Regions from separate parts of the Phyllobacterium sp. K27 genome, predicted to be linked through region 3. Evidence: riboswitches for the same ligand, from Rfam matches in the RefSeq annotation. Region 3 holds a riboswitch; each other region holds the start of a gene.
What was found. A riboswitch is a leader RNA that binds a small molecule or an ion and turns the genes downstream of it on or off. The one in region 3 is predicted to bind thiamine pyrophosphate.
Positions count from the first base shown of each region.

Region 1: another riboswitch for thiamine pyrophosphate. It lies ahead of ACYJL1_RS17745 (EamA family transporter); the one in region 3 lies ahead of thiB (thiamine ABC transporter substrate binding subunit).
Region 2: another riboswitch for thiamine pyrophosphate. It lies ahead of thiE (thiamine phosphate synthase); the one in region 3 lies ahead of thiB (thiamine ABC transporter substrate binding subunit).
Region 4: another riboswitch for thiamine pyrophosphate. It lies ahead of thiC (phosphomethylpyrimidine synthase ThiC); the one in region 3 lies ahead of thiB (thiamine ABC transporter substrate binding subunit).

Region 1 covers NZ_JBTWND010000002.1:182,811-190,653, reverse strand. The annotation lists gene ACYJL1_RS17770 (phospholipase D-like domain-containing protein) at 1-785, shown strand, start outside; gene ACYJL1_RS17765 (DUF982 domain-containing protein) at 882-1,124, opposite strand; gene ACYJL1_RS17760 (LysE family translocator) at 1,335-1,943, shown strand; gene ACYJL1_RS17755 (histidine phosphatase family protein) at 2,240-2,818, shown strand; gene ACYJL1_RS17750 (hypothetical protein) at 3,171-3,305, shown strand; TPP riboswitch at 3,344-3,447, shown strand; gene ACYJL1_RS17745 (EamA family transporter) at 3,899-4,255, shown strand; gene ACYJL1_RS17740 (GlxA family transcriptional regulator) at 5,425-6,465, opposite strand; gene ACYJL1_RS17735 (DUF899 family protein) at 6,634-7,431, shown strand; gene ACYJL1_RS17730 (DUF899 domain-containing protein) at 7,489-7,843, shown strand, end outside.
Region 2 covers NZ_CM139240.1:117,554-125,396, reverse strand. The annotation lists gene ACYJL1_RS00660 (ABC transporter ATP-binding protein) at 1-790, shown strand, start outside; gene ACYJL1_RS00655 (ABC transporter ATP-binding protein) at 787-1,548, shown strand; TPP riboswitch at 1,587-1,690, shown strand; gene thiE (thiamine phosphate synthase) at 1,836-2,501, shown strand; gene thiD (bifunctional hydroxymethylpyrimidine kinase/phosphomethylpyrimidine kinase) at 2,498-3,298, shown strand; gene ACYJL1_RS00640 (transglycosylase SLT domain-containing protein) at 3,320-4,048, opposite strand; gene ACYJL1_RS00635 (FadR/GntR family transcriptional regulator) at 4,355-5,098, shown strand; gene ACYJL1_RS00630 (sialic acid TRAP transporter substrate-binding protein SiaP) at 5,132-6,106, shown strand; gene ACYJL1_RS00625 (TRAP transporter small permease) at 6,174-6,746, shown strand; gene ACYJL1_RS00620 (TRAP transporter large permease) at 6,750-7,843, shown strand, end outside.
Region 3 covers NZ_CM139240.1:750,445-758,287, reverse strand. The annotation lists gene pcaD (3-oxoadipate enol-lactonase) at 1-474, shown strand, start outside; gene ACYJL1_RS03665 (hypothetical protein) at 1,124-1,327, shown strand; TPP riboswitch at 1,366-1,477, shown strand; gene thiB (thiamine ABC transporter substrate binding subunit) at 1,524-2,537, shown strand; gene thiP (thiamine/thiamine pyrophosphate ABC transporter permease) at 2,543-4,174, shown strand; gene thiQ (thiamine ABC transporter ATP-binding protein) at 4,167-4,910, shown strand; gene ACYJL1_RS03645 (M48 family metalloprotease) at 5,109-6,542, shown strand; gene ACYJL1_RS03640 (CarD family transcriptional regulator) at 6,594-7,208, opposite strand; gene fdxA (ferredoxin FdxA) at 7,554-7,843, opposite strand, start outside.
Region 4 covers NZ_CM139240.1:1,725,396-1,733,238, reverse strand. The annotation lists gene ACYJL1_RS08420 (RrF2 family transcriptional regulator) at 1-90, shown strand, start outside; gene ACYJL1_RS08415 (class I SAM-dependent methyltransferase) at 99-698, shown strand; gene ACYJL1_RS08410 (thiazole synthase) at 707-1,480, opposite strand; gene thiS (sulfur carrier protein ThiS) at 1,482-1,679, opposite strand; gene thiO (glycine oxidase ThiO) at 1,648-2,640, opposite strand; gene thiC (phosphomethylpyrimidine synthase ThiC) at 2,645-4,462, opposite strand; TPP riboswitch at 4,566-4,686, opposite strand; gene ACYJL1_RS08390 (NADPH-dependent FMN reductase) at 4,733-5,302, opposite strand; gene rpsU (30S ribosomal protein S21) at 5,483-5,761, opposite strand; gene ACYJL1_RS08380 (RidA family protein) at 5,929-6,273, opposite strand; tRNA gene ACYJL1_RS08375 (tRNA-Lys) at 6,361-6,436, opposite strand; gene ACYJL1_RS08370 (PhzF family phenazine biosynthesis protein) at 6,549-7,466, opposite strand; gene ACYJL1_RS08365 (NUDIX hydrolase) at 7,540-7,843, opposite strand, start outside.

The DNA.
Region 1 (7,843 bases), on a different replicon from region 3:
ATATTGGTGTAGACTTCACCGGCGTGAGTGTGGGAATCGCAAGGACAGCACCGGCCTTTGGAACCCGAGGACAGATCGTAGAGATCGAAACGGTAACGCTTGCCATCATTTTGTCGGCCAAGCATTCACTTTACATCGAGAGCCAGTATTTTGCCTCACGAAGGATAGCTGAGGCTCTGGCGCAGCGGCTCTGCGAAAAGGATGGACCGGAAATAGTGATGATCAGTCCGCTTGGCGCCGGAGGATGGCTTGAATCCAAATTTATGGACTCAGCGCGAGTTCGGATAATGAAGCTGATCCAGGACGCGGATGCATACGGCAGATTTCGCATCTTTTATCCGGTCAATGAAGCCGGAACGCCAATCTACGTTCATGCCAAAATCATGGTCGCAGATGACATGATTTTGAAAATTGGATCGGCCAATCTTAACAACCGTTCAATGGGCTTTGATACCGAATGCGATATCATTATCGAAGCGCAAGAGGATGAGGTTAACACGCGCAAGGCCATTTTGGCACGGCGTAATGCCTTGCTTGCAGAACATTTGGGACAGACTGTCGAGGCAGTATCTTCCGCGCTTGTTCGTTCGGAAGGCTCGCTGATCAACACGATTGACGACCTGAACACCAATGCCCGTCGGCTGGAGCCAATACCTTTGAGAGAGCTCACGCTGGACGAGGAATTATTTGCTGAATCGTCCAGCGCAGACCCGGAACGGCCAGCAGGATTGAAATACGCCACCAGGACTTGGCTAAGAACGCGGTTTGGCCGACAAGCTCCCTAACCACAATAGTATCCCGTCCAGTTGGTGCCAGCGGAACCGCCATTCTCGCTAAGTCTATCCACCTACTTCAATCCATGAAGCCGCAGCGATACGCTTTCATTCCAAAAGAATATCCGCCTCAACTGCAGCGTCAATAAACGCCTTTCTCGCCTCTCGGGTGGAAAAACTTCCATCCACTGTGCCTGAACATGTGATCTTCGCCCGGGCGCAAGTTGCACCTTTACGCCGCCCTTTCCACTCAGACAATAAGAATTGATGCGCTTCTGCCGCTGATGAGATTGCGCGTGGACGCCCGGAGCGGGATTTTACGATCACCGGTTTTGAAAATTCACTTTCCATGATCGGACAACGGTGGAGGGTACGGCGCGGTTCCCTGCTCCCCATTCACAAAAACTTCGCCCACTGTTAGAGAAGCAGTTGTTGCTTCCCACATCGACATTCCCTCATTATCCTCTGTCCCCGAAAATGGCACTGCCCGATGATTGCAAGGGCAGACTTGCCAATGTGACCGCGTCAGATATTCTCAACACTCGAATTGGGAGGTTAGAAGTGGAACTGACATCGATCCTTGTTTTCGCTGCGGCGCTTGCCATTGCATCCGCCTCCCCCGGGCCAAGTGTCGCGGCGCTCGTGTCGAGAGTTCTCGCCAAAGGCTATCGGGGTGTGTTACCCTTTCTTGCCGCGATGTGGTTCGGCGAGGCCATTTGGCTTGCGCTGGCGGTATTCGGTCTATCTGTTCTGGCCCAAACTTTTCAACCGGCTTTCCTGATTATTAAGTGGGTCGGGGTGGTCTACCTCTTTTTAGCGTGGAAGATGTGGACGGCGCCCATCGTTCTTGCTGACGATATCGTGCCTGTGGAAGTCTCCAAAACCAAACTTTTTGCGGCTGGATTCGCGGTCACGATGGGCAATCCAAAGACTATGATGTTTTATGTTGCGTTGTTGCCAACGATCGTTGACCTCAATGCCGTGTCAATGCTTGGTTGGCTCGAACTCACTCTAACAATGCTGGTCGTCGTGGTCTCGATCGACGTCGGATGGACTGTTGCAGCGGGCCAAACGAGACGTTTATTCAAGAGCCGAAAGGCTATGATAATAGCTAACCGTACCAGTGCCGGAATGATGGCAGGAGCAGCGGCTACGATAGCCGTGCGCTAGTAATGCCATTTCCAAATCGCCTCCCATCAAGATTGACTTTCACGGTTCCCTACTTGTGATGATCCAAGTTGCATGAGTATGTGGTACTTGGTCGGTTTAAAAGAACCCTTTAGGCGTGCCGAGGCTGCATTCACGATCGCCATTATCCGGCCAGTTGTTAATTGATCCACGTTACCAAGACTCCTATCCGTACTATCCACCTGTTTGGTGAAGCGAGCCCTTATCAGTCGCGGACGACGCCAAGAATATGCTAGGTGGATGCCGTCGCCACCAGTGACTCATACGGGAGTATTTTTATGACTAAGGTCTATTTTGTTACCCACCCGGAAGTAAACATTGATCCAAATGTGCCCGTCCCAAAGTGGAGTCTTTCTGATGATGGGAGAAAGCGGATTGAAGGCTTTTGCACCCGACCTGAACTTTCAACTGTGACAGATGTTTTCGTCAGCGATGAACGCAAGGCATTGGACTGCGCAGAATCCTTCGAACTGGTTCACGGTGTCGATTTCACTATTAATTCCTGCTTGGGGGAGAATGTCCGCTCTTCGACAGGGTACGTCGCCCCTCCGAAGTTTTGGGAAATGGTGGACGAGTTCTTTGCTAGGCCCGAGGAAAGCCTTCAGGGATGGGAGCCAGCCGAGGATGCACAGACCCGAATCAAATCGGCAGTCAACGATTGTGTAGCCTCACGAAATGGTGGTGGGGATGTCGTGATATTTTCACATGGAGGCGTTGGAACGTTGCTACTATGTGATCTCATGGACCAACCAATCTCTAATAAATTCGGCCAACCGATCATTGGAGGCGGATGCTATTTCATGTTTGAGGCAGGAACTAATCGGTTGATTGATGGATGGAGAGATATCGTGCCCTGACATCGGGATTTCCGCATCCTCCAGCCCAGTTGCAGGATGAACTGTCTCGTCACCGAATGACGCCTAACTCTATCGCCGTTCGCTACCGATCGTAGTGAGTAAGATCGGCTCACGAGTTCAAATCCCATATGTTCTGATATGCAGGAGGCAGAAATCATGCAGCCGCAACGGTTGGGTTTTGCCGGCTCATTTCACCCACAATTTTTATTAAGGTTCGAGCTCCCGTCCTGTCCATTCGCTGCTGAGCCGTTATTGTGCGAAGTGCTGATTGTAGACATCGGCGCCAATTGCAGCCTGTCGGGCAATTTTCGAGCGAAAGAAGGCAGCTGCGCCTATTGAAGGCAAGTATCTTGTGTTCACTAAACCGGTGCTTGTGGCTGAAAATGAGTTTAGAGCATGGACCGGTGACGCCGAGCTCCGACATGCCTCATTCAAAGGAAGGCGTGAAGCCGCAGATCATGCTGAGGTTTATCAACTTCCTGCTTAAACGATAGCTTGCAACCGTATTGTTTGTCATCTAGCTTTGCATCTACCAGGGGGAGCCGTAGTCGGCTGAGAGGTTCCAGTAAGGAACGACCCCAGAACCTGAACCGGATAATGCCGGCGGAGGAATGGGAATGAAAAGTGGTGTAAGGCCAACCCTGTTGGACTCCATATTTTATCACGCCATTATCCGCTTACATTTGCGAGGAAGCGAATGGCTAGCGAGAAGCAACTCAGATTATGGACATTAAGGATGTCAAATCCGCTGCTGGGCGGAAGCGATCCTGCAGTAGCGACTTTCACTGTGACGGCCTACTCAGAAGCGGCGGCCTTACAGCAAATCCGACGGCAGTTCGCGGAGGAGAACTTGCTCGTTGAGATTATAGGAAGTCAACCAGCTGACTAGAAGCAGTTCATTGGCCAGAAGGTTGTTCGGGAACGCTTTGTCGCAGGTACCGCTGTTAGGTCTGGCATGCACGGAGTAAGTAGGAAAATCCATTAATGCACCAGAAATTTGCAAGAGCAATGACGCCACTTGAATGGTCCACGTTGCTCTTCCTGTCAGGACTATAGGGCGGTTCATTCTTTTTCACTCAAATTGCACTCCGGGATGTACCGACGATAACAATTGTCTTCAGCCGTGTTCTGACGGCTACGGTCGTCCTTTGGTGCGCACTGCTTATTAGCCGACAACCGATACCTCGGGGATATCGCACGTGGGGATCTCTTTTCCTGATGGCACTACTAAACAGTGTCGTCCCAGTCAGTTTGACAGCGTGGTCGCAAACTCAAATCAAAAGCTCCCTCGCCGCCATTCTCGCAGCCAGCTCTCCGGTAATCGTCGTTGTCCTTGCTCACTTTCTCACGGATAACGAGCGGCTCTCGCTGATAAGGCTGACTGGCACGATCATTGGATTTGCCGGTGTAGGGGTGATCATCGGGCCTCAGCATTGACCTACCTTGGCAACAGTGTCTTCTCGCAATTTGCTGTGCTACTAGCGGCATCATCATCTGCATTCGCGAGTGTGTTTGGTCGCCGATTTGCGAAGAGCGGTGTCACGCCTTTAGGGGCTGCCACAGGGCAAGTCACTGCCTCATCGGTCATTGTCTTGCCTGCAATGCTTTTGATCGACAGACCTTGGACTATGTCCTTCCCTTCCACATCATCGCTTTGGGAACTCATCGGACTAGGCGTTCTTTCCACAGCTTTGGCCAGCCTTATTTTCTGTCGGCTGCTGGCCTCGGCCGGAGCCACTAATATTTAGCTGGTTGGATTTCTTGTACCATTCAGCGCAACTCTTTTGGGCACTGTGTTTCTCGTTGAGATACTGACCAGTTACCAAATCGTCGGAATGGCAATGCTGATCTTTGGGCTGATCGTTATCGACGGACGGTTCATACCGAGAAATCTTGCACGGCCAGATTGAGAGGCTCTTGGGCGGGAACAAGATGCGGCGAAGGCTACAACCTACTCATACTCCGTTGACTCTAATCGCAGCAGGTGCTTTCACACCATTCTGGTGAACGCTTGAGAAGCTTCGACGCGACCCATTCGCGCTCTCGCCTTTTCCAGGATGGAGTTTGGATTTGCCCTTCAATAGACGTGATGAACAACAATATTCGGCAGAGGAATGGGATTGTATGCAAACCGCGCATATGATCGCTTCGACCATGCTTGGACGTGACCCTCAAACCCATGAACATACAGCCAGAACATCTCGGATGGTACTTTCCCTATTTGCCCAAGGGATGCGTGACCCGCAGGAAATTGCATTGAGAGTGGTCAACCGGGAGGTGGAAGTGGCTTCGTCGTCCGTAAACTGAAGTCTAGATACATGTCTTGAGGAAACCAGATCAAGGCACCTATCTCGCATTGCCTCCTGAACTGAGAACTCCTGGGAGAGCACTTCCAGTGTGCCATTCGGCTGATCGATTGGTGCGGTTCCACGAAAAGTCGACCTCAGTTATGAGCCTTGCGCGCTACCGAACTGCGTCATCTTGCGAAACCGCTTGTTCGACGACGGCCGCCTCAGCGCGGAACCGGGACCGTACGGCGAGCGGAGCGCGCCATGCTGATCACTTTCCACGTCTTCGATCACTGGTTTGTCCTCTGCGCGCGGTTACTAAATAGGGCTTGATCCCTGACCCGCCGTCTTCGCCCGGATCGCCGATTGCACGTGCGTTTCTCGATACAGCCCCGGGGACACGCCGAAGCGGCGCTCGAAGGCCTTTGCAAACCTGGAACTGGGAAGTCCGACGCGCAACGCGGTCAACTTGATCGCCAGACCCTGCGAAAGCAGCAAGCGTGCAGCGTCCAGCCGAATGGATTCGATCAGGCGCGCCGGCGTCTCGCCCATCACCTCGGTGAATTTTCTGAAGAAGCTACGTTCGCTGAGACCCGTCCGCGCCGCCAGGGTGGGTACGTCCAGCTTCTGTTCCAGATTCAGATGCACCCAGTCCATCATGTCGCCGAAAGGATGCTCTGCGGTTCGCTGGGCTCGCAGCAGTGGACTAAATTGTGACTGGTTGCCCGGTCGGCGGACATAAAGGACGAGCCGCTTCGCCACGTCATTGGCGATAGCTTTACATGTGTCACTGGCAACCATGGCAAGTGCCATGTCGATTCCTGTCGATACGCCAGCAGAGGTCCATACGTTGCCGTCCTCAACGAAGATCGCGTTCTCGTCGACCTCGACCTTTGGATAGGCTTCAGCCAGTGGTTGACATGCACTCCAATGCGATGCGACGCGGCGACCGTCAATCAACTGAAGATCGGCAAGCACGAATGTGCCTGCGCAAATGGAACCGTATCTGTTCGATTTCTCGGCCCAGCGAGGTGCTCGTTCGCGGACGATAGGGTCTTTGAGGACTTGTCGCAATGGCTCTTCCTCTGCCCCCGCAACAAGGAAGGTGTGCAGCTTTCGCGGAGGAGCCTTTGACAGCGGTTTCGTATCCACACTGACGCCGCTGCTGCTGCGAACCGCGCCTCCTGTCGACGACACTACCGAAATCTCGTAAGCAGGATCTTTTTGCCTCTGCACAAGCACAAAATTTGCCGTGCCAAACACAGACGCAGGTCCGCTGGCGTCCAATAGCTCGAATCCCGGATAAACCAGTATGGCGACCGCAATCAGCATTGGCAGATAATCGCACCATTTTGGCATTTACGCCATACCGATTGCTGCCTAGTCTAGACTGAGACGGTGCGACCTCGTGAGCCCGGCGCAGAGCGGACGAAAAGCAAAGTGCCCTTTCACCCCTTCCCTAGCCGCTGACAGGAACATCGGCAGCAGCATTAGCATCGGAACGACCTCGGCGTTACGGAGAGCTTGATGAGCAAGAGCCTAGCCGATCAACCTGAATTCCCGCGGACTGTCGATCGCGCTGAGTTTCACGCAGAGCTTGGTACGCTCCGGGTCCGGGAGAAGGCCCACACACAGGAAAGCGATGCCATCGCGGCTGCCCGCCGTCGCCTGCCTATGGTCCAGGTAAATTGCGCCACGCCGCTTGTCGGCGAGCACGGGGCTGTGACGCTGCTGAGCGCGTTCGAGGGACGTAGGCTGCTCATCGCCTATTACTTCATGTGGTACGATGGCCGCCCGGCTCCGAAGCAGTGCGAGGGCTGCACTTTCTTTACGACGCAGGTCCGCGAGCTGTCCCATCTTCATTCTCGTAGCGTCACCTACGCCACGTTCTGCCAAGGTCCATACGACGAAAGCGCCCGCTATCGCGATTTCATGGGCTGGAAGATGCCATGGTACTCGGCACAGGATTCGCTCGATACGCTTCTCGCCGGCCGCGCCGCAGGCAACATGTACCTCGTTTGCTACCTACGCCGAGGATCCGACGTCTTCGAGACGTACTGGACGACGATGCGCGGCGTCGAGGCGATGGACAACAACTACCGGCTGCTCGACCTGACCGTCTACGGGCGGCAGGAGCCGTGGGAAGACTCGCCCGCGGACTGGCCCCAAGGGTGGGGAGAAGGCAAGTACCGCGTGCGCGCCGATGGTCGTCCCATCTCACAATGGCCTCGCCTGAACGCTGGGAGTTCCGACGATTTGAGTATGCGCGGCAAGTGTTCCTGTACCCGTAGCAGCAACGAAAAGGCAACCTGGAACCGCACTTGAAATACATCCAACTTCGGAGGCCCAAGAAGCATGACCATATCATCTGATAGCAACCAAATGAGCGAGCTGCTCGGAATGCAAACGCCGCCGATTGTGTCGGCTGAGGTGTGGAAGGCTGCGTCCGAGCAGCTGCTCGTGAAAGAGAAGGCGCACAACAAAGCCCGCGACGCGCTGGCCGCGGAGCGCCGGCGGATGCCGTGGTTGGCAGTGGATAAGGCTTATGCGTTCGTCGGTCCCAACGGCAATTTGAGCCTGCTCGACCTGTTCCAGGGCCGGCGGCAATTGATCGTCTATCGCGCTTTTTTTGAGCCCGGCGTATCCCGCTGGCCGGAGCGTGCCTGTATCGGTTGCTCGATGGTGGCCGATCAAGTTGCACATCCCGCCCATCTGAACGCCCGCGGCACGAGCCTCG
Region 2 (7,843 bases), 630 kb from region 3:
CACGCGTACCGGCGTTGTCGATGCTGTGCGTGGTGTTTCATTCACGCTGGGCCGCGAAAGGCTTGGCATTGTCGGGGAGTCCGGTTCAGGAAAGTCCCAAACCGGGCGCGCAATCATGGGGCTGACGCCGGCTCATGCGAAGATCAGCGCTGATACGTTGAATTTCGACGGGATGGACCTTCTGGATATTTCTGCGAAGGAGCGGCGCAGCCTGCGCGGCAATCGTGTCGCCATGATCCTCCAGGACCCGAAATACTCGCTTAATCCGGTCATGAGTATCGGCAGGCAGATTGTTGAGACGCTGCGGACCCATGAGAAGGTGAGCAAAGGTGAGGCACGCAAGCGCGCGCTCGATATGCTTGCTGCTGTGCAGATACGTGACCCCGAGCGGGTCTTCAAGCTGTATCCGCATGAGGTGTCGGGCGGTATGGGACAGCGCGCCATGATCGCCATGATGCTCATTACCGGGCCGGAGCTATTAATCGCAGATGAGCCGACTTCCGCTCTAGATGTGACGGTGCAGCTTGATGTGCTGCGTATCCTTGACGATCTTGTGCGGGATCGCGGCATGGGACTGATTTTCATCTCCCATGATTTGCGGCTGGTCTCATCATTCTGCGACCGCGTGATTGTCATGTATGCGGGGCGAATTGTCGAGGAGATCGCTGCGGCTGATCTGAAGAATGCCAAACATCCCTATACGCGTGGTCTCATGAATTGTATGCCGCAGATCGGCACCGACCGGCATCCGTTGCCGGTTCTTGACCGCAAGCCGGAGTGGGCCGCATGAACAATCTGCAAATGGCGGCTCTTAGCGTCGAAAATCTTGAAGTGAAGTTTGAACGCTTTCGCGCATTGCGCGGGGTCAGTCTTGACGTCCAGCAAGGCGAATCCTTTGGTCTGGTGGGCGAGTCCGGTTCAGGAAAATCAACCTTGCTGCGGGCCGTCGCGGGACTTGCGCCTGTTACAGGCGGCACGATTACAGTCAACGGCAAGACGCTGGGATCATCCCGGACAAAGGCATTTTATCGCGAAGTACAGATGGTGTTTCAGGACCCCTATGGCTCGCTGCATCCGCGCCAGACCGTGGATCGCCTGCTGTTGGAGCCATTGGTCGTGCATGGCTTTGCCGACATCGAAAAACGCATCCTGCGCGCGCTTGACGAAGTCGGTCTCGGTTCAAGCTTTCGCTTCCGCTATTCGCATCAGCTTTCCGGCGGACAGCGCCAGAGGGTCGCTATTGCCCGCGCATTGATCCTTGAGCCGTCAATCCTGCTCCTTGATGAACCCACATCAGCCCTTGATGCCTCGGTCCAAGCGGAAGTGTTGAATCTGCTTGAACAGATAAGGCGGGACAGAAAGCTGACCTTCCTGATGGTCAGCCACGATCTGGCGGTGGTCACCCATATGTGCGACCGGCTGATGGTGATGCAGAGCGGCGCAGAGGTGGAACGCCTGTCGGCGGCAGACCTTGCCCGCCATGCAGTCAAGGAAGATTACACGCGCAACCTGCTTGTGGCGAGTGAAGGCTTTGTCCGGCCCGCATAACGGCGCATTGACTTCCGCAATGCGCCGTCTCATCATGACTTCATTCCGAGGGGGGCATCGTACGATGCTGAGATGGCGCTGAGCCAAGACCCTTGAACCTGATCCGGATTATGCCGGCGTAGGAACGGGAATTGAGCAGTTATCACGCTGGTTTCGTCTCTTCGCACATATCCGGGTTTCCAGTAGAGCGCTTAACGGCGCTCTGACCTTATTAGTTTTACGCAATTCCGGACGCAAAACCGCTTCACACTTTTGCTGGAATTGCTCCATTAAATGGAGTCCGCGACGTGCCACAAGTAGATTACCGCCTGAATGCCATTGTCGATTTTGATGCTATTGGCCCTAGTAAAGATTTGGGAGCATTAGCCCTCGCAGCGGCGCGTGGTGGCGCCACGATCATCCAATATCGCGACAAGAATTCTGCAACCCGCGATATGATCAATCGTGCACGGCAGATACATGCCGCGCTCAAAGAAACTGGTGTGCCGCTACTCGTCAATGACCGGGTGGATGTTGCTCTAGCCGCTGGCGTTGAGGGTGTGCATGTGGGGCGTGAAGACATGGCGGTTGCCGATGTCCGCCGTCTGCTTGGGCCAAATGCGATTATCGGGCTGACGGTCAAGAATGAGCCGGATGCGCAAGCTGCAATCGACGGCGATATTGACTATGCCTGCATTGGCGGACTGTTTGAAACGCCCACCAAGGAAAATCTGCAACCTATCGGCTTTGATGGCTTCAAGCGCCTGGCTGCTATCATAGGCGGGGCCAAACCGCATCTGCCCATAGGCGCTATTGCCGGTATCGGATTGGAGCGCACGCCTTTCGCTATTGAAGCAGGTGCAGATGGCGTTGCGGTCATTTCCGCAATCTTCCGGCAGGATAATCCGCAAGCGGCGGCGCAAGCTTTGCGCTCCGCAGTGGATCAAGCCTTGCGGGTAAGAGAGCCAGCATGACTGCAATAGCGCTGACCATTGCCGGGTCCGATAGCGGGGGCGGGGCAGGGATTCAGGCCGATTTGAAAACCTTCTCGGCGCTGGGTGTTTATGGTGCGAGCGTCCTCACCGCTATCACCGCGCAGAACACGAATGGTGTGACCGCGATTGAAAATCTTTCGCCAGCAATCATCCGGGCGCAGATGGATGCAGTCCTCTCCGACCTCGACGTGAATGCGATCAAGATCGGCATGGTATCGACAGTCTCGACCATAGAGACAATTGCGGAAGGGCTCGATCACTGGCAACGCAAGGCCGTGTTCGACCCTGTGATGGTCGCAACAGCCGGTGACCCTTTATTGCAGCCAGCCGCAATTGATGCACTGCGGCAGCTTCTCTTGCCGCGTGCGCTGTTGCTCACTCCCAATTTGCCGGAAGCTGCCTTGCTGACAAATATGCCGATCGCCGAAGACGAAACCCAGATGGTGCGGCAGGCGGAAAAGCTGCTTGAGCTGGGTCCCTCGGCCGTGCTCATAAAGGGCGGGCATGGCAAAGGGGAATTGAGCACGGATATCCTGCTTGACGGGTCGGCGATGAAGCGGTTTTCCGCGCTGCGTATCGAAACTGTGAACGACCATGGTACGGGATGCACACTGGCCTCTGCCATTACCGCTGGCCTGGCAAAGGGAATGGCGCTGCATAGTGCCGTTTGTGAAGCCAAAGACTATCTGACGGCGGCCATGTCAGCAGGCGAAACGCTGAAAGTTGGTCGTGGGCGTGGTCCGGTTCACCACTTCCATCGCTGGTGGGCGGCATAGCGGCATCCGCGCAGTAGGAGTTTAAAGCGGTGCGGCAGCGCCCGAAGCCATGTCAGGCCGCTGCACAGGCAGCGGGACGGCGGCGGGGAACATCACGGCAGTCTCTCCTGAATAAGCGAGTTGCGTAGGCAATGCAGCGGACGTTTCGGCAGGGGCCATGGCCGTCATTGTGGTGGAGGCGGGTTCAACCGGCTTGCTCGATGGCTTCAAGCCCGTCTCTTCCAGAAGCCCTTTTTTCTTGGCCTGATAGTAATAGCCGCGAGCGTAAAGCCGCACGGCCTGATCAGGATTGTTATCGGCAACCTTGTAGGCACCGGCAAGATACTTCACGCCAAATTTGAGGTTTGTTTCTGCATCCAGCAAATCCTGTGCAGAGCCGGTATGGCCCATTCCGCGTGCTGTCGCTGGCAACATCTGCATCAGGCCCCAATAGGGGCCGTTGCGTGCCTGTGGATTGCCACGGCTTTCCCGGTGCACAACGCGGCGAACCAGCGATTCAGGCACTTCATAGGCAACGGAATATTTTGAGATCAGACTGTCGAGCGGTGTTCCGGTATCTTTGAACTCCGGTGCACTTTTTGTGCTCGCAGCAACGGCAGCGCTCGTCTTGCCCTCTGTCGCTATAACCGGACTGGCGGCAGCTTCTGCAGCAGCAACACGTGGAGATTGTTCAGGAATCGGCAATGATGCAGTCTCGGGTAGCTTGGTATCCGTCGTGGTGCATGCGCCCAAAATCAAGGCGAAGCTCAAGCAAGCAAATGTCCGAAGCGATCGTGTATCAGGCAGCATTTATCACCGGTTTGACGAAGCAACTCTTTTAACGAGTGGTTTCTCTTAGCGCGTTCGCTTCGCTTAGCGGCAATCACTTTCTGATACATAATGTAACAATGACCTTAGCCGCCTTTCACGGCGATATAAATCAAGACAAGACCGACCTGCCAAAAGTAGCTCGCAACCAGCGGTTGACTCAATCATATATATCAATGTATCACTTATATATTGGTAAGGCCAGTTTACCAGTTGCCTGGAAATGGGAAGCCGGGCGGGGAGGTTCACATGTTCGCAGCCATTCAGTCCCGTCGGCTTTACCGGCAGGTGGCAGACCAGATACGAAGCCAGATCGAACATGGTCAGCTGGGTGTCGGTGAGCGTTTGCCCGGTGAGCGTGAGCTGGCTGAGGAGCTTGGCGTTTCCCGTCCCACCATTCGTGAGGCTTTGATTGCCCTTGAGGTGGAGGGGCTCATTCACATTCGCATGGGATCGGGCGTTTACGTCGCACGGTCACCACGACCAAAGCGTCTTCAGGTTCAGGCCGAGGAACTTGAAGGGCCTTTCGAGTTGTTAAGGGCACGCGCCCTGATTGAGTGCGCGATTGCCGAAGAGGCTGCCCGCATTGTCACGCCGAAACACATAGCAGCGATGGATGATGTACTGACGCAAATGGCGCGGACATTCAACAATCCGCAAGTCTCAATAGCGCTTGACCGTACATTCCATACGACCATTGCCGGTATCATGGAAAACTCTGCGCTCGACCGCGTTGTCGGTGAACTGTTCGACCAGCGCATGACGCCTTATTTCACACGGCTGGCAAGCTATTTTGAGAGCGCGGCTTCATGGCGGGAAGCCTTTGAGGAACATCGCGCAGTTCGCGACGCCATTGCAGGTGGTGATCCTGTTCGCGCCAAGGCTGCGATGCAACATCATCTGCATCAATCGCAGTTGAGGTTTTCCAGAAGTTTTGACGAGGAGCTGGAAACGGAGAGAGGCCATTCGACAAAGGCGTCTCGACAGAAGTAACGAGAACTGAATTCAATCAGGGAGGAAACAACAATGAAACTCAAACTGGCTACACTTTTTGGCGCTGCGGCGGCCCTTGCCATTTCGGCAGTGGTTGCACAGGCGCAAACCACGCTGAAATGGGCGCATGTCTATGAAACATCCGAACCGTTTCACACCGAGTCGGTATGGGCGGCAGAAGAAATCGCCAAGCGTACCGATGGGCGTTACAAGATCGACGTTTTTCCAGCATCTCAGCTTGGCAAGGAAGCGGATATCAATCAGGGCCTGAGGCTTGGCACGGTCGATATCATTATCTCGGGTTCAAGCTTTGCTGCTCGTGATTTCAAGCCCATCGGCGTCACCTATTTCCCCTATATTTTCAGCGATTCCGACCATCTGATCGCTTATACCAAGAGTGACGTTTTCAAACGGCTTGCCGCTGGTTATGAGGAGAAAACCGGCAATCACATTACATCGGTGAGCTATTACGGTACGCGCCACACGACGGCCAACAAGCCCATCGCCAAGTGCTCGGACATGGCCGGGTTGAAAATCCGCGTTCCGGATGTTCCAGCCTATCTGGCAATGCCACGTGCCTGCGGCGCCAATACAACGCCAATCGCTTTTGCCGAGGTTTATCTGGCATTGCAGAACGGCACTGTTGAAGCTCAGGAAAACCCGCTGACGACGATTGAAGCCAAGAAGTTTTTCGAAGTTCAGAAGAACATCATTCTGACCGGTCATATTGTTGATCATCTGAACACCGTGGTTTCCAAGCAGCTCTGGTCCAGCCTTAGCGATGAAGACAAGAAAATCTTCGGCGATGTGATGCAGGAAGCTGCCGAAAAGACGACCAAGATCATTGCTGACAAGGAAAAGGAACTCGTTGCGAGCTTCAAGGAGCGTGGCCTGTCCGTTACCGAAGTTGACAAGGCTGATTTTGAAAAGACCGTTTTGGAGAAGGTGAAGTTCGAAGACTTCGGTTACGAAAAGTCCGACTGGGAAGCCATTCGCGCCATCAAGTAACACATTCAGACTGGCCGGGTAGTTTGGCTTCCCGGCCACTTTTCTTGCCCTGAGGACGGAGATAGCCATGTCCAAGGAAGTTCATACACAGATTACGGCTGAAGAGCTTGCACACTCATTCGAGGACGCGGCACCTGTCGTTAATCTATCGGAATATGCGGTTGAGGATTGGCTGACGCTCTTTGTTTTCTGGCTGATGACCGGCTGCGTTTTCCTGCAATTCTTCACCCGTTATGTTCTGAATGACAGCTACGCGTGGACGGAGGAAATCGCGATCAATTGCCTGATTGGCGTCGTGTTTCTCGGCTCTGTCATGTGTGTTCGTGTCTCGCGTCATATTCAGGTAGACGTGCTTTATCATTATATACCGGCACGCTTTGCCCGCATTCTTGCAACGTTCGTTGATCTCGTTCGCATTGGCTTCTTCGTCTACGCCGTGTGGTTGATGTGGCGCTATGTCGAGATTGTGGCTGACGAAATGATGGTGACGGTTGAACTGCCCCGCAACATCGTATTCTACGGCGTGCTCATATCCTTCGTCCTGATGCTGCTTCGTTCCATTCAGGTTTTTATCGCCAATATCCGCCGTGGCTATTCCGTTCTGGAACGTCCCGAAGAATTCCAGAGCGTTGAGGGTTGATTCATGTTGCTGCTTGTTGGTTCATTTCTACTATTGATGATTGTCGGCGTGCCGGTTGCCATTTCGATGGCGGTGGCTTCGGTCCTTTATCTCGTATTTTTTGGTGTCGCTCCGGACATTATCGTCGCCCAGCGCATGATCGCCGGTGTTGAGAGCTTCCCGCTGCTCGCCGTGCCATTCTTCATCCTCGCTGGTAATCTGATGAATTCTGCCGGTGTGACAGGCCGCATCTACTCCTTTGCGGTTTCGCTTGTGGGCTGGATGAAAGGCGGACTGGCGCAAGTGAACATTGTGGGTTCGGTGATCTTCTCCGGAATGTCTGGAACGGCGCTGGCCGATGCTGCCGGTATAGGCACAATCGAAATCAAGGCGATGAAGGATCATGGCTATCCGGTGGAAGCTGCTGTCGGTGTCACTGCGGCTTCTGCAACGCTTGGCCCCATTTTCCCGCCATCCCTGCCTTTCGTTATCTATGGCATGATGGCCAATGTTTCGATTGGCGCGCTGTTCATGGCCGGTATTGTGCCAGGCCTCGTCATGACCATATTGATGATGATTACGGTCGCCATCTTCGCCTATGTGAAACGTTGGGGCTCCGATACGCCGTTCCAGCTCAAGCATCTGCTTGAGGCGTCGCTGGAAATCGTTGTCGTCGCCTGCGTGCCTCTCTTCATCTATCTGCTCACGTTGGCAGGACTTTCTGTCAATGTATCAGTGGGTATCGTGCTTGTACTCCTGCTCGCCGCCGACTGGTATTTTGATTTTTCCGCTGTCATGGCGCTGATGACTCCCATTATCCTCATCGGTGGCATGACCATGGGCTGGTTCACGCCAACAGAGGCGGCCGTTGCCGCGGTTCTCTGGTCGTTGTTTCTGGGCTTGGTCCGCTATCGCACCATGACAATGGCGAGCCTTGCCAAAGCAAGTTTCGATACGATCGAGACCACGGCTTCCGTGCTGTTTATTGTCACGGCGGCCTCAGTTTTCGCTTGGCTGCTGACGGTCAGTCAGGCGGCGCAGCTACTGTCAGCGGCAATTCTTTCGGTTACTGACAGCAAATGGGTGTTCCTGATACTGGTCAACATACTGATGCTGTT
Region 3 (7,843 bases):
GACACCGCGCACAAGATTGGCGATACCGATCTTTGGAATGCTCGCATCACCGCACTAGAGACAAATGGTATTGAGGGCATTGCTGATGCTGTCCTTGAACGCTGGTTCACACCGCCGTTTCATCGCGAAAGCAGCGCGGCCTTGACCGGTTATCGAAACATGCTGATCCGTCAGCCATTGGCCGGATATGCGGGAACATGCGCAGCGCTTCGCGATGCTGACTTCACGCACGTTGCAAGCAGAATCTCAAAACCAACAATCTGTATAGTCGGAGATCAGGATGGCTCAACGCCTCCGGAGGTGGTGCTTTCTCTGGCCAAATTGATTCCGGACGCACGCTACGAAGTCATCAAGGATGCCGGGCATATACCCTGTGTGGAACAGCCTGAAATGCTCGTTGCAATTATTCGTGCCTTTATCGACGAGTTCAAACTTGAGGGCAATCATGTTGTGAGCAATTCAACCCTCAACTAGATCGGGGGTGGCTCACGATGAGAGGGTTCGCTGGCTGCATTTGATGGTGTGCGTGGTTCGCCCTTTCGACTAGCTCAGGATGCTCACTGTGAGGGAGGGCATTGGGTGAAAGAGTGCAAAAAGCACCCGCCTTTCCGCCATCCTCACACCACCTTGCCGTCATCCTCGGGCTCTTGACCCGAGGATCCTTTGCTTATGTGCTTGGCTCTAAAAGACATGATTTCTCGCGTTACTGAATTGTGGATCCTCGGGTCAAGAGCCCGAGGATGACGGAGAGGGGTGGGATGACGGTGAAGGTGGCGAAACAACGAAGAGGAAGAGTCTCATGGCTCCCTGCCATCAACCCACCTCCCTCATCCTGAGCTTGTCGAAGGGTGCACAGCGCCAATGCCAAACGACTTAATCCCCCCATCAAAAAACAATCTCACAAAACTTATCCAACAGCTTTGGCTCTGAATTATTCTGCTCCTGTCCTTCCCCGCGGGAAACAGCTTCCGGAGCCGTTCGAAGTTTGGGGAAGGATGGGCGCCTCCGATGGCGGGTTACGGACCCGCCATCCGGGGACGTTCTGTCCAAGGGTTCCCCTGCCGTTACTAGGAACGGCGCGTGCTGGACGAGCACTTTAAGGGGCGAGTAGGCGACGCATGGCATGCCGCAAATGGCATTCCCCGGCACCGAAGCCTCCCAAGCGGAACGGGCAGAATGCAAAATCGCCGGACGGGCGGTCTTCGGATCGCTTGAATTACTACAAAAGACGCGCTTCGATGACCGCCCGTCTTTCCCACCACAAGCAATAGCCAGACGCAAAAGCGGGCGTGGCAAGGAGGAAGGCGTAACAAAAACAACCGGCTAGGCCGCTTGCGCTGTGTGGCCACAATCTTTAATCTGGTGGCTGCTCTAACGGGGTGCCTGCATCAACAGGCTGAGAGGCTGGGACCAATCCAGTCAACCCGCGGAACCTGATCCGGTTTGCACCGGCGGAGGGATTAGATGCGGCTTTACAAGCCGGCGCACCTGTCCTTTTGAAATTCAAACTCTGGGAGGCGCCTATGCGACCACTTGATTTTATGAAGTTTGCCCTTGTTTCCAGCGCATTGGCATTTGGTATTTCCAGCCACGCAACTGCGGATGGCAAGTTGACGGTCTACACCTATGAGAGCTTTACAGCCGAGTGGGGACCAGGGCCTAAAGTCAAAGAAGCTTTCGAAAAACAATGTACATGCACAGTTGATTTCGTAGCCGTCGCAGATGGTGTTGCGCTGCTTAACCGCTTGAAGCTCGAAGGCGAATCGACAAAGGCCGATATTGTTCTCGGCCTTGATACGAACCTGACTTTCGAGGCTCAGCAAACCGGGCTTTTTGCACCGCACGCCATCGATACGAGTGCTATCGACATTCCCGGCGGTTTCAAGGACGATATTTTCGTTCCCTATGATTACGGCTATTTCGCTGTCATTTATGACACCGAGAAAGTTAAAGACGCTCCAGTGAGTTTGAAGGATCTGGTTGAGGGTGATCCGAAACAGAAGATCGTCATCGAAGATCCACGCACCTCTACGCCGGGCCTCGGTCTCGTATTGTGGATGAAATCGGTTTACGGCGACAAGGCCGGTGAAGCTTGGGCCAAATTGAAGGATCGCGTTTTGACAGTCACTCCCGGCTGGTCGGAAGCCTATGGCTTATTTACCAAAGGCGAAGCGCCTATGGTCCTCTCCTATACCACGTCGCCCGCCTATCATTTGATCGCAGACAAGACCGAGCGGTATAAGGCAGCGTCTTTCGAAGAAGGTCACTACCTGCAGGTTGAGGTTGCAGCGCAAACTGTAAATGGAACGAAAAATCCAAATGCAGCGCAGTTTTTGTCCTTTATGACCAGCCCGGCATTTCAGGATACCATCCCGGAAAACAACTGGATGTATCCGGCAGCGAAAACCTCAAACCCGCTCAATCCTGCGTTTGATACATTGGTCAAACCGGCAAAGACGCTAGCTTTCACATCCGAGGAAGTGGCGGCAAATCGCAAAGCCTGGATCGACGAGTGGCTTGAGGCCATGAGCAAGTAGCACAGATGGTCGCCCATTCGATGAAACCCTTGGCGGGAGGTCTCGCTCTCGCCTTTTTGGGCGTATTGGCGGGCGGCTCTCTTCTTAGCCTTGCAATAGAAGCTTTCCGTGGCAGCACAGAAGGCTTTGCTGCTTTTGACAGTTACCTATGGCGGATTACACGCTTTACGATCTTGCAAGCACTTCTCTCCATGGTGCTTTCCGTTGGATTTGCCATCCCGCTTGCTCGCGCACTGCATGCGCAGCAAAGCTTTCCCGGCCGCGCGATGCTCCTGCGGCTATTCGCTCTGCCGCTGGCACTGCCAGCGCTTGTCGCTGTGCTTGGCATCACCAGCATTTACGGGCGAAACGGCCTGCTCGCCGCTTTCTTCGAATGGTTCAGGCTGGATATGATTCCCGATATTTACGGGCTGACTGGCATTCTCCTTGCCCATGTTTTTTTCAATCTGCCATTGGCGACACGGCTCATTCTCTCGAGTCTCGATTCCATTCCCGAAGACTATTGGAAACTTTCCTCACAATTGGGAATGAGCAACTGGACTCAGTTCAAATTGATCGAATGGCCGGTCATTCTGCGCAATATTTCAGGCGTGGCCGGCCTGATCTTCATGCTGTGCATTACGTCATTCACGGTAGTGCTGACACTTGGTGGCGGGCCACGCGCAACAACCCTTGAGGTTGCAATCTACCAGTCGCTTCACTTCGATTTCGATATTGCCCGGGCAGTCTCTCTGACGCTTCTCCAGCTTTGCCTGACAGTCGCTGTCCTTGGCCTGTTATCACTTGCGGGACGCCCAACAGAAGAAGGTTTCAGCTTGCGCACCACGACCCGCCGCTTCGACACGCCTTCATGGCCGCACAGCATGTTGAATATGACTCTGATTATAATTGGCTTTCTATTCGTCACCTTGCCCATGGGGGGCACTGTTGTTTCCGGCCTGTCGGCGGATCTGGGCCGCCTCCTGTCCGAAACCACCGTCTGGCGCGCCATTGTCACCAGCCTTGTTCTTGGCGCAACCGCAGCTGCACTGTCATTGATCATTTCGCTCAGCCTTGTGATTGCTCGGGAGTCTTTGGCGGCACAGCGACGCTACGCCAAAGCTGGCATGTTCGAGCGCTCCCTTGACCTTGGCGCAAGCTTGATCATGGTGGTGCCCCCCATCATCATTGGTGCGGGATGGTTCATTCTTTCCCGCCATTTCGTCGATCCGTTCAGTCTCGCACCCTTCATGGTGGTATGTGTCAATGCGGCAATGGCCATCCCCTTTGCGTTCCGTATTCTGCGTCCGTCATGGGACACGGCAGCAAGCCGTCACAACAGGCTTTGCGAGCAATTGGGCATTGTTGGCTGGAATCGGCTTAAGATCATTGACTGGCCAATTTTAAAGCGTCCGCTCGGCATAGCTTTTGCATTTGCCATGGCTCTATCACTCGGGGACCTTGGGACCATTGCGCTGTTTGGCAACAACACCGTTTTAACCCTGCCCTATTTGCTGTTGCAACGTATGGGCAGCTATCGTACCGCCGACGCAGCAGGACTTGCACTTATCCTTGCTGCGCTGTGCCTGATTCTCATGATCATCGCCGATCGAGGCGCAACGCGATTAGCCAGAAGGGACGGCATTGAAAATGGCTGAGCCAGCGAACGCAAACGGTGTCTCCGTCCGTCTTGATGCCGTACGTTTTGACTATGGTGACATGGCGATGCGCTTCGACGTGTCGATTAAAGCCTCGACGATCACCGCCATTATCGGCCCAAGCGGGTCAGGAAAATCGACCCTGCTCAACCTCATAGCCGGATTTGAAGAACCCGTTGGAGGCTCAATACTGATCGATGATGTTGACGTTACCGATTTGCCACCATCGCGTCGGCCAGTCTCGATGGTGTTCCAGGACAACAATCTTTTTTCCCATCTTGATGTAACGTCCAATGTCGGACTGGGGCGCCGCTCGAATTTGAAGCTGGACCAAATCGATGAGGCAGAAATTCAGGCTGCAATCCAAAAGGTCGGGCTTGCAGGCAAGGAGGGGAGAAAACCTGAAGCTCTTTCCGGGGGCGAACGCCAACGCGTAGCAATTGCCCGGGCACTGGTACGCCACCGCCCTATCTTGCTTCTTGACGAAGCTTTCGCCTCACTTGGTCCCGCTTTACGCCACGAAATGCTGGATCTCATCGAGGAGCTTCATAGAGAAACAGGAATGACAGTTATCATGGTGACGCATCATCCGGACGATGCTTTGCGACTGGCATCAATGCTGCTGTTCCTCGACAATGGGCTCATTGCCGCTTCTGGACCGGCCAAGGATTTGCTGTCCGACGATGGTCCTGCGCTGTTGCGAAATTACCTCGGTAACAAAGAGTCTGATCTTTGACATATTTTCGACGCCTTGCCCCTTTCAGGAAAACAATGAAATTCTTGCTCCGGGCCGCACATCGGGCTAGCAAGAACAAAGGCATACGAGTCTCTTGGCACTTGATACAAAGAGGATATGATTCTGGATCCGCACACATCTCCCCTGAATAGAGGATGGGGTCAAGCAGCCAAGCGCGGCAAAAAGCCAGCGCAGGTCATGCTGATGCTCGCCTTTCTCTCGGGTTGCCAGGTACTGAATGTCACCAAGGAAGATGCAGGCCTTGGCCCATCATCGAACCCGGTCACTGTAGATAATGTCAATAAAAACAACCGGCTCGCCAAACTAAGTGCCGAACAGCATCCTCGCATTCTTGCAACCTATGGCGGCGAGTATAAAGATGCGAAGCTGGAACGCATGGTTGCAAAGGTCGTTGGCAATCTGACGACGGTTTCAGACAACCCGACCCATACCTACCGCATAACAATTCTCAATTCGCCCAATATCAATGCCTTTGCCCTGCCAGGCGGTTATCTTTATGTGACCCGCGGCCTTCTCGCCCTCGCCAACGACAGCGCCGAGCTGTCCGCCGTTATTGCCCACGAAATGGGGCACGTCATTGCCAATCACGGGATTGAACGCCAGCAGCGGGAACAGGAAGCGGTTATTGCCGGACGCGTCGTATCGGAAGTCCTGCAGGGCGATACTGCCGGACAGGAGGCCCTGATCCGCGGTAAGCTGCGGATGGCGCAGTTCTCGCGCAATCAGGAACTTCAAGCCGACGCGATCGGCATCAAGATGATCGGCGAAGCGGGCTATGACCCGTTTGCCGCACCGCGCTTCCTGCAATCGATGGCCTCCTATGCTGATTTCCGTAACGTGTCCGGCGCCACCGATGCCAGCCTTGACTTCCTGGCCAGCCATCCATCTGCACCGCAGCGAATTGAACTTGCCCGCGGCCATGCCCGCCGCATTGGCGCTCCAGGTGTTGGCACAACTGATCGCGAATCATTCCTGGAAGGGATAAACGGCATTCTGTATGGGGATACGCCGGAGGAAGGTTATGTGCGGGGTCGCAATTTCGTTCATCCGCTTCTGGGCGTGAGCTTCACAGTTCCTGAAGGCTTCACCATCGATAACAGCGCCGATGCTGTCATGGCGACAGGTCCGGGAGAAGTGGCAATCCGGTTTGACGGGACACAAATTTCCGGCAAACCGTCGATGACCGACTACATGCGCAGCGGCTGGGTTACAGGCCTCATCGACACCAGCGTCACTGCTACGACGTTTAATGGTATGCCTGCGGCTAGCGCCAAGGCAAAGGCCGACCGCTGGGAGTTCGATATTTTCGTGCTCAATGCTGGGAATCGCATCTATCGCTTCCTGACTGCAGCTCCAGCAGGAAGCTCTGCACTAATGCCCGCCTCGCAAACTGTTGTTCAAAGCTTTAAGCTTCTGACGCCCGAAGAGAAAGCCGCGATAAAACCTTTGCGTATACGCGTTGTGACAGTGAAGCCGGGCGACACTCTGTCATCACTTTCGAGTAAAATCTTGGGAACAGACCGCAAGCTCGATCTTTTCCGCCTGATCAACGCGATGCCGCCCGGCGGAACAGTATCTGTTGGCGACAAAGTGAAACTTATCAGCGAATAACAAAAAGCCCGGCATCTCTGCCGGGCTTTTGTTTGATAAGAAAGACGGCTCTTATGCGGCTTCTTCCTGCTCGTCTTCAGCAACTACATCTGCCTCAACTTCTGTCTCAGCATCATCAGCCTTAGCACCGCGCTTTGGTCCCTTTGCGAGATTTACCTCGATAAGACGGACAGCTTCGGTTTCTGACATTTTGTTGACGGCAGAGATTTCACGAGCCATACGGTCAAGCGCTGCCTCATAAAGCTGGCGCTCAGAATAGGATTGTTCCGGCTGGTTGTCGGCACGGAAAAGATCACGCACTACTTCGGAAATTGAAATCAAATCGCCTGAATTGATTTTCGCATCATATTCCTGCGCGCGACGCGACCACATGGTGCGCTTGATACGGGCACGCCCCTGCACGACCTTCAATGCGCGCTCTACATAATCAGTCTCAGAAAGTTTCCGCATGCCGATGGCAGTTGCTTTGGCAACTGGCACTTTCAGACGCATCTTGTCTTTCTGGAAATCAATAACAAATAGTTCAAGCTTGTGGCCCGCAACTTCCTGTTCTTCAATATTGACAATTTGACCAACGCCATGTGCCGGGTATACAATAAATTCGCCCGTCTTGAATCCAATACGCTGGGCGGCTTTTTTCTGCGGAACTACTGTCATGCGCTTCATTACTCCCTGCTGCGCCCGGCAAAACGCACCGGTTAAACCAACCACTGGAAACCGGAACCCGGTTTGTCGGTCGTCAATGGTGTCGCGCAAAAGCAATCCGGGCGGATCAGTCGGGCTGAATGACAAACAAGCATACCCTGAACTGTTGCGTCCGCAAAAAATCTAGCCAAGTGGTGATTTATACTCTAGCGCCACGAAATTGACGTCCAATGATCAACATATTTCAGCACCATAACATGAAAACCGCGTAGAATCAAATTTTTGCTGCAATTGCTCAAAAAACGACCGTCAAAGACTTGCTTATTGCAGCAAGTCTGGTTTAGCCAAGCCTGATTCCTCAGGCTATTAGTCGCCTTCGCCAGGCTCCGGAGAAAAGAACTTCTCGAATTTTCCCGTCACGCCGTCCATTTCCTTGGCATCTGAGGGGGCGTCGCCCTTCGTGGAAATGTTCGGCCATTTCTCAGAATATTCGGCGTTCAGCTGCAGCCAGGTGTCCAGACCCGGCTCGGTGTCCGGCTTAATGGCTTCCGCAGGGCACTCAGGTTCACAAACACCACAGTCGATACATTCATCCGGGTGAATGACGAGCATGTTCTCACCTTCGTAAAAACAATCGACCGGACAGACCTCAACGC
Region 4 (7,843 bases), 970 kb from region 3:
GTCACTCGCGGTATTCTCGACAAAACGACGATTGCCGATTGCCTGATCCATGGCGAAAAGGGCAAAACGCCAGCCATTCTTGATATTTAGAGGAGGATATCATCATCGGTGAAGATCAAGACACTCTGCGATTTTACGCAGAAAAAGCAGAGGCTTATGCCAATCGCAACGATCACAGATCATATGAACGGCTGGATTCCTTTCTGGCTTGTCTTGCCCCCGGCTGCTCTATTCTAGAACTCGGTTGCGGCGGTGGTGACGACAGCGCGCGCATGCTCGCTCAGGGTTTCGATGTTACACCGACTGACGGCAGCGCGGAGCTTGCCTACCAAGCTCAGAAACGGCTCGGCGTTCCAGCGCAAGTGTTAAAATTCGATCAGATCACCTATCAAAACAAATTTGATGGAGTATGGGCGAACGCTTGTCTTTTGCACGTCCCCAGATCACACCTGAAACCTATTCTTCAATGTATCGAACGGGCTTTGAAAGCCAATGGCCGGTTTTATGCGAGCTATAAGGCGGGACAACAAGAGGGGCGCGACAAGTTTGGCCGTTACTACAACTACCCGTCCGCCGAGTGGCTTAGACAGGCATATGGGCAAACCTGGGCGTCAGTTGATATAAAAAGCAGCATGGGCAGTGGCTACGACAATGAGCCAACCGAGTGGCTCCACGTTATTGCAACGAAGGCAGTATAACCTTGCTTTTATGTAAAGACGGCCTTGCCTATTACAGGGGTTGAGGGAACAGCAAGATCGCGTGGCTCCAATAGAACTGCATGGTGAGCTTGATATCCCGCTTCAACAGCTTTGGCAAAGGCCTGCGCCATTGCAGCCGGATCCCCTGCCTTTGCCACAGCGGTGTTGAGAAGGACTGCATCAAATCCTAGTTCCATCACAGCTGCCGCATGCGATGGGCGGCCTAAACCGGCATCGACAATCATTGGAACTTCCGGAAAATGCCCGCGTATCGAGCGTAATGCATGTAAATTCTGTGGCCCCATCGCGGAACCAATGGGCGCGCACCAAGGCATAAGAACATCACACCCCGCCTCTAGCAATCGTTCTGCAACTATCAGATCATCGGTCGTGTAGGGAAACACCTTAAAACCGTCTTCACTTAAAACACGAGCAGCCTCCACCAGTGCAAAGATATCCGGTTGCAAAGTGTCATGATTGCCTATGACTTCCAGCTTTATCCAGTCAGTTGAAAAGACATCCCGTGCCATGTGGGCGGTCAGCACAGCTTCTTTCACCGTGTGGCATCCTGCCGTGTTGGGTAACACGCGCAACCCGAGAGAGCGAAGCAACGTCCAGAATCCGTCCCCGGACTTTGCTCCAGCCATTTCCCGCCGCAATGACACGGTGATGATTTCTGTTCGTGAAGCTTTAATCGCATCTATGAGAATAGCAGGAGACGGATATTGCGCCGTGCCGAGCAAAATGCGGGATGATATTTCCTCGCCGTAAAGTTTCAACATGTCACCCACCCTGCTTCGGCGTCAAAATCTCGACGCGATCATCATTGTTCAAAGCGTGATTGTGCCGCTCGTTTGCGCGCACAAGCTCGCTGTTAACTGCAGTAGCTAGCCATTCATCTTCAAACCCCAACTCAACCAGAAGTGTTTCGAGAGTTTGCGCTGCGACTTCATGCGCTTGCCCGTTCACGATGAGTTTCATGGCATACACTCCTTTCTTTCAGGATCATGTCAGCGGCTTGCCGTGCCATTGCTGGCGCAAGCAGGAAACCGTGTCGGTAAAGTCCGTTAATGCTGATCCGATTGCCAGTTTTAATCACTCGCGGCAAATTATCTGGATAGGCTGGACGAACGCCTACCCCGGTTTCAATGATTTCGGCTTCGCCGAATGCGGGGTGAACGCTATAGGCAGCGTTCAACAATTCCATCACGGAGCGTGCCGTTACAGGCCCGCTTGCATCGCTCTCGATCATCGTCGCGCCAACCATGAACATGTGGTCTGGTCGCGGCACAACATAAAGCGGGAAACGCGGATGAATAAGCCGTATGGGCCGCGACAATGATATATCTTTGCTGCGCAGCAAGAGCATCTCGCCGCGCACTCCCCGCAATCCATTTTCCGGCGCTGCAGTTCCCGTACAATCGACAACCCATTCAAAACCGGAAATCCCGGCAACGCTCATGTCTGTCTCGAAGCGGGTGTTGAGCGCTGCGAGCTTTGACCTTAACTCTGTTAGAACCCTACGCGGTTCTAAATGCGCTTCGCTTTCGAAAAACAAACCTTTGCGGAAAACCCTTCCAAGATCAGGCTCCAAAAGCAAAATTGCTTCTTCACCGATTCGCGCAAAACCCGACGTAAGTGCGCCAAACCGCTCCAGTTCTTTTACATCGCGTGGTGGAGCAACAACCAGTGTTCCCTTGCGTGTCACTGATCCGGGAAGCGTTGCTTCCCACCAATTGGCCGCGTTCATTCCAAGGTCGAGGATGACCTGCTCGGCACTTTCACGCTCACACCATGGCGCAAGCATACCACCGGCATACCAGGAGGCCGCAGAACGCTCGCCCCCGAACGGATCCAGAATTGTGACCTCTGCCCCCCGCATTCGAAGCTCGTACGCCATGGTGAGGCCGGCAACACCGGCCCCTTTGACCAAGATGGTCACCTTGTCATTCTCCGGCATTAAGGGGCATGTAAAGGTCACCACCGACACGGAATTTCTCCGCCATTGCGGCCATGCCTTCTTTTTGAGCTTCGGCCCGAATGTCGTGTGAAATACGCATCGAGCAGAATTTCGGCCCGCACATTGAGCAGAAATGCGCCACTTTATGCGCTTCTTTCGGCAAGGTTTCGTCGTGATAGAGTCTTGCCGTCTCGGGATCAAGAGACAGATTGAACTGATCTTCCCAGCGGAACTCGAAACGGGCCCGGGACAGAGCATCATCACGCAATTTTGCTGCAGGGTGGCCCTTGGCCAAATCTGCCGCGTGAGCAGCAATCTTGTAGGTGATAACACCAACTTTTACGTCATCGCGATTGGGCAGCCCGAGATGCTCTTTGGGCGTAACGTAGCAAAGCATCGCCGTACCAAACCAGCCAATCATTGCAGCGCCAATGCCGGAGGTAATGTGATCGTAGCCGGGAGCAATATCTGTCGTGAGCGGTCCTAGCGTGTAGAATGGTGCCTCTCCACAGACAGCAAGCTGCTTGTCCATATTTTCCTTGATCTTGTGCATCGGTACATGACCGGGGCCTTCGATCATGACTTGGCAGTCCTTGGCCCATGCGATTTGCGTCAACTCGCCCAGAGTTTCAAGCTCAGCAAACTGCGCAGCATCGTTTGCATCAGCTATTGAACCCGGGCGCAACCCATCGCCGAGTGAAAAGCTGACATCATAGGCGCGGCAGATATCGCAGATTTCCTCGAAATGCTCATAAAGAAAGCTTTCGCGATGATGATGCAGGCACCACTTTGCCATGATAGAGCCGCCGCGCGAGACAATGCCCGTAACACGATCTACAGTCAGCGGAATATAATGCAGCCGCACGCCAGCATGGATGGTAAAGTAATCGACCCCCTGCTCTGCCTGTTCGATCAGAGTATCTCGATAGACTTCCCACGTCAGGTCTTCGGCGATGCCACCGACCTTTTCCAACGCCTGATATAGCGGAACAGTTCCAATGGGCACTGGTGAGTTGCGGATAATCCACTCGCGGATGTTATGGATGTTTCGGCCAGTTGACAGATCCATCACCGTGTCGCCACCCCAGCGAATGGCCCAGACCATCTTCTCGACCTCTTCTTCCATGGATGAGGTTACAGCCGAATTGCCGATATTCGCATTGATCTTCACGAGAAAGTTCCGACCAATGATCATAGGCTCAAGCTCGGGATGATTTACGTTGGCAGGTATGATCGCCCGCCCCCGAGCGATCTCATCCCGTACAAATTCAGGTGTCACATGATCCGGCAATGATGCACCGAAGGACTCACCATCACGCACCTGATTTCGCGCAGCTTCCCGACCAAGGTTCTCCCGTATGGCAACATACTCCATTTCAGGCGTGATAATTCCTGCGCGGGCATAGGCAAGCTGTGTTATCGCTTTGCCATTATGTGCGCGGCGCGGCTGATGCCGAACAGGAAACTCTCGCGTGAGCCGCTCGCCTGTTGCAAAGCCATTGTCAGCTGACTGGATCAGCCGCCCCTCATAAGCATAACTATCGGCTTGTTGACCCGCTTTCCATGCCTCACGAATGCGTGGGATGCCTTTGTTAATATCGATGCTTGCCGCTGCATCGGTATAGGGACCCGATGAATCATAGACAGCGAGGTTTGGTTCACCAGCGGTGGGATGAACCGCAATTTCGCGCAAGGGAACACGAATATCGGCATGGATCAGTCCCGGTTTGTAAATCTTGGTGGAAGCAGGAAGCGGCCCGGTCGAAACTTTTGGGGCCTCGGTAATTTTTGTTACAGCAGTCATCGTCAGGTTCCTTTGCGTTGTTGCAGGAAACCCAGTTCTGTGCCGGAAGGATGAAAAGAAGCCTCGCAAATCCAATAATGGATTCAGTGCCAATGCACCATGCGCGATAACCTTTGCACCGTCCCTACGCCAGTGTGAACTGGATCAGGTTCAACGGGTCACTGCGCTTGGTCAAACCTGAAGCAGTATCTCAGCCCCTTGTCGGGACTCCCCTGGTGAATAGCTTAAAATGACCCGCTGGACGTATTAATGTCAAGCGGAGCCTCTAAATCATGACGCGCGAAGTGGCTTTAGCGCACCAGCCCATTTTGCCAATTCAGTCAAAACCGTGCTGGCACTGGTCGTGATCAACTCATTTGGCGTAAACACACCATCATCATTGATAAACTGCTGGTAGGAAGGAATGGGAACGCTCTCCGCAAGCGAAACCATACGGAGTGCCGACATCAATCCCTTGACCGATTCGGTAGCACGTAAACCACCGGAAACGCCGCCATAGCTGACGAAACTTGCCGGCTTGTAATTCCACTCATTCCACAGATAGACCAGCGCATTGATCAATGAGGGTGGCGCATTGTAATCATATTCCGGCATAACGAAAATATAGGCATCACCAGGCTCAATGGCTTGGCTCCATTTCTTGGTATGAGCATGCTCATATTTTTTCATGCGAGGATGATTCGACTCGTCATAGATCGGCAAATTGAAATCAGCCAGGTCGATTAGTACGGGTTCGAAATTACCGTCTTTCTTGGCAAGTTCATTGAACCACTTTGCTACAGCGGGGCCACCCCGCCCGGGTCGGGTGCTTGCGATGATAATATTCAGCTTGAGTGCCATTCGGTTCATATCTCCAATAAATGCGATAACCGACAAGTAAATGCATTACTGCATCACGCAAGAAGGCACTTTTTTGAAACCGGCCGGAGTTCCGATACGACCACTAAAAACGAAACCCGCTATAGCAATGAAGCCATGCGGGTTTGTCGTCACAGTGAAGGGCGGTTAAGCCCGTCAATATTAGCGGTTATTGTTGTAATCATTGCCTGCCGGAGCTCCGGGTCGTGCAACGCGTTCTTTTTTCTTTGGACCAGGCAATAGACCTTCGCGTTGAGCCTGTTTGCGCGCGGCCTTACGAGCGCGGCTAACAGCTTCTGCTTTCTCACGAACACGGCGTTCGGAAGGTTTCTCGAAAGCCTGACGGGCCTTCATTTCGCGAAATAGACCTTCGCGCTGCATCTTTTTCTTCAAAACCCTTAGGGCTTGTTCAACATTGTTATCACGGACGAGAACTTGCAATCGTTTTCCTTACCCATGCTTGCCTCGTCTTGCGGTACGAAAACCGGCCACAATCAGACAAGCGTTTAAAGAATTGCCACAACGGCAATCCGGAGAAGCGCGGACTCTATTCATTCCCGCGCCAAAAATCCAGTGCACCCAAGCAATTAAACTTGGATACTCAATCCTTAGATTGCAGCTGTGATGATGATTTCAACCTTATATTCAGGTGTTGCCAGCTTGGCCTCACCTGTCGCACGTGCCGGTGCATTGGCCGGATCGACCCATGCATCCCAGACTGCATTCATTTCGCCAAAATCTTTCATATCGTCGAGCCAGATAATGGCCTGCAACAGTTTGGACTTGTCTGTACCAGCCTCTTTCAACAAACGATCGACCGACGCCAGAACGTCTTTTGTCTGCTCTGTTACGCTCTTGCCCGGACCACCGACCTGACCGGCCAGATAGACTGTATTGCCATGGATTACGGCCTGGCTCATGCGAGGACCTGCTTCAATACGACGAACGCTCATGAAAATCTCCTATGGAAGGTTTCGGACAAGCCAATGCTTGTTGTGGTACAAGAAAAAAGGGCCATACGGCCCTCGTTTCAGAAGAAATGGTGGGCACAGTAGGGATCGAACCTACGACCCGCTGATTAAGAGTCAGCTGCTCTACCAACTGAGCTATGTGCCCGTCAGCCGCTTCCGCGACGACAGTGAGCGCTCTATAACGGGGCAAATCTTGCCTGTCCAGCCCTTCGCCAAACTTTATCGCATTGATCGGCAAGAAGATGAATTTTTCGCTCTCAGACAAACAATTTGCCCTCTGCCACCTTGACCGCAGCACCGCCAATCCGTGCGCCGGTTAACCTTCTATCCTGAATGTCGAGTTCGAGTTCGAGCTTGGATGGCCTGCCCATCTCACATCCTTGTTCAATGGAAAATCGCTGTACGCCATCAAGCGGTTCATCGAACAAATGAATGGCACCAGCAAACGCGGCAGTCGCTGAGCCAGTTGCGGGATCTTCATAAGTTCCTTCATCGCTGACGAACATACGCGAATGAAAATCATTTTCATGCCCAATAGTCTCGCGGCAGTAAGCATAAACCGGTAATTGTCTATGGCCAATTCGAGGGGCGACCCGCTGCATTGCTGCCTGATCGATCCGCATCCGGGCAGCTGATGCCAGACCATGAATCGGCACAAGCAGGAATGGAACGCCCGCATCCCAGATGCTGGGGACATGATTTTCAAAGCCAATCTCGTTTGGCTCAAGTCGCAGTGCTCGTGCGATGGCCAGTTTGTCGTAATTATAGTCTATCCGCTGTGGTAGCTTAGGAAGATCAAATTCAGCAAAAGCCCCCTGTTTCCCCAGTCTTACGCCGCAACGAACGGGCCCTACTTGCTCTTCCAGAATGATCAGCGCATCCTGATCGCTTTCCACTTCACCAAACCGGTCTTGTGCAAGTGACACAGCCGTTCCAACAGTGGGATGTCCGGCGAACGGCATCTCATAATCCGGCGTGAAAATGCGTATCCAAGCCGTATGCGCAGCGTTCTTCGCTGGCAGCACAAAAACCGTTTCTGATAAGTTGAACTCGCGGGCGATACGCTGCATCGCCTCATCATCAAGGCCTGCCGTATCGTGAACGATTGCCAACGGATTCCCTTTCAGAACCTCCGAGGTAAAAACGTCATAGATTTCGTAGCGGCGACCGGTCATGAGCGTTGCACCTTTTCAATTCCGGTAAAAAATAGACCAAGCCGAGGGGCGCGCAAGTCAAACCTTGTGACGGTTACATTTGGCCGAAATGCCACTCGCCAAATGTGCGGAATGTAGCAGGAGTGGTATCACACATATCGGCTGATGACGTCACGGCAACTACATCGTCGAGTTCCGAAATGAGCTCTGCGGCAATATGGCGGCGTATACGGATCAACAACTCTTGTGAACTCACGTCAAAGTAGTAACGGCGAAACAAAGCAATACTGCGATCCGCAGTGACGAGATAGATACTGCTATCAAAGCGTTGAGCATCGGCCAGATCAATAGCCGTCTCCTCCAAAACCTCACGTTTCATATTCCCATCGATATCGATA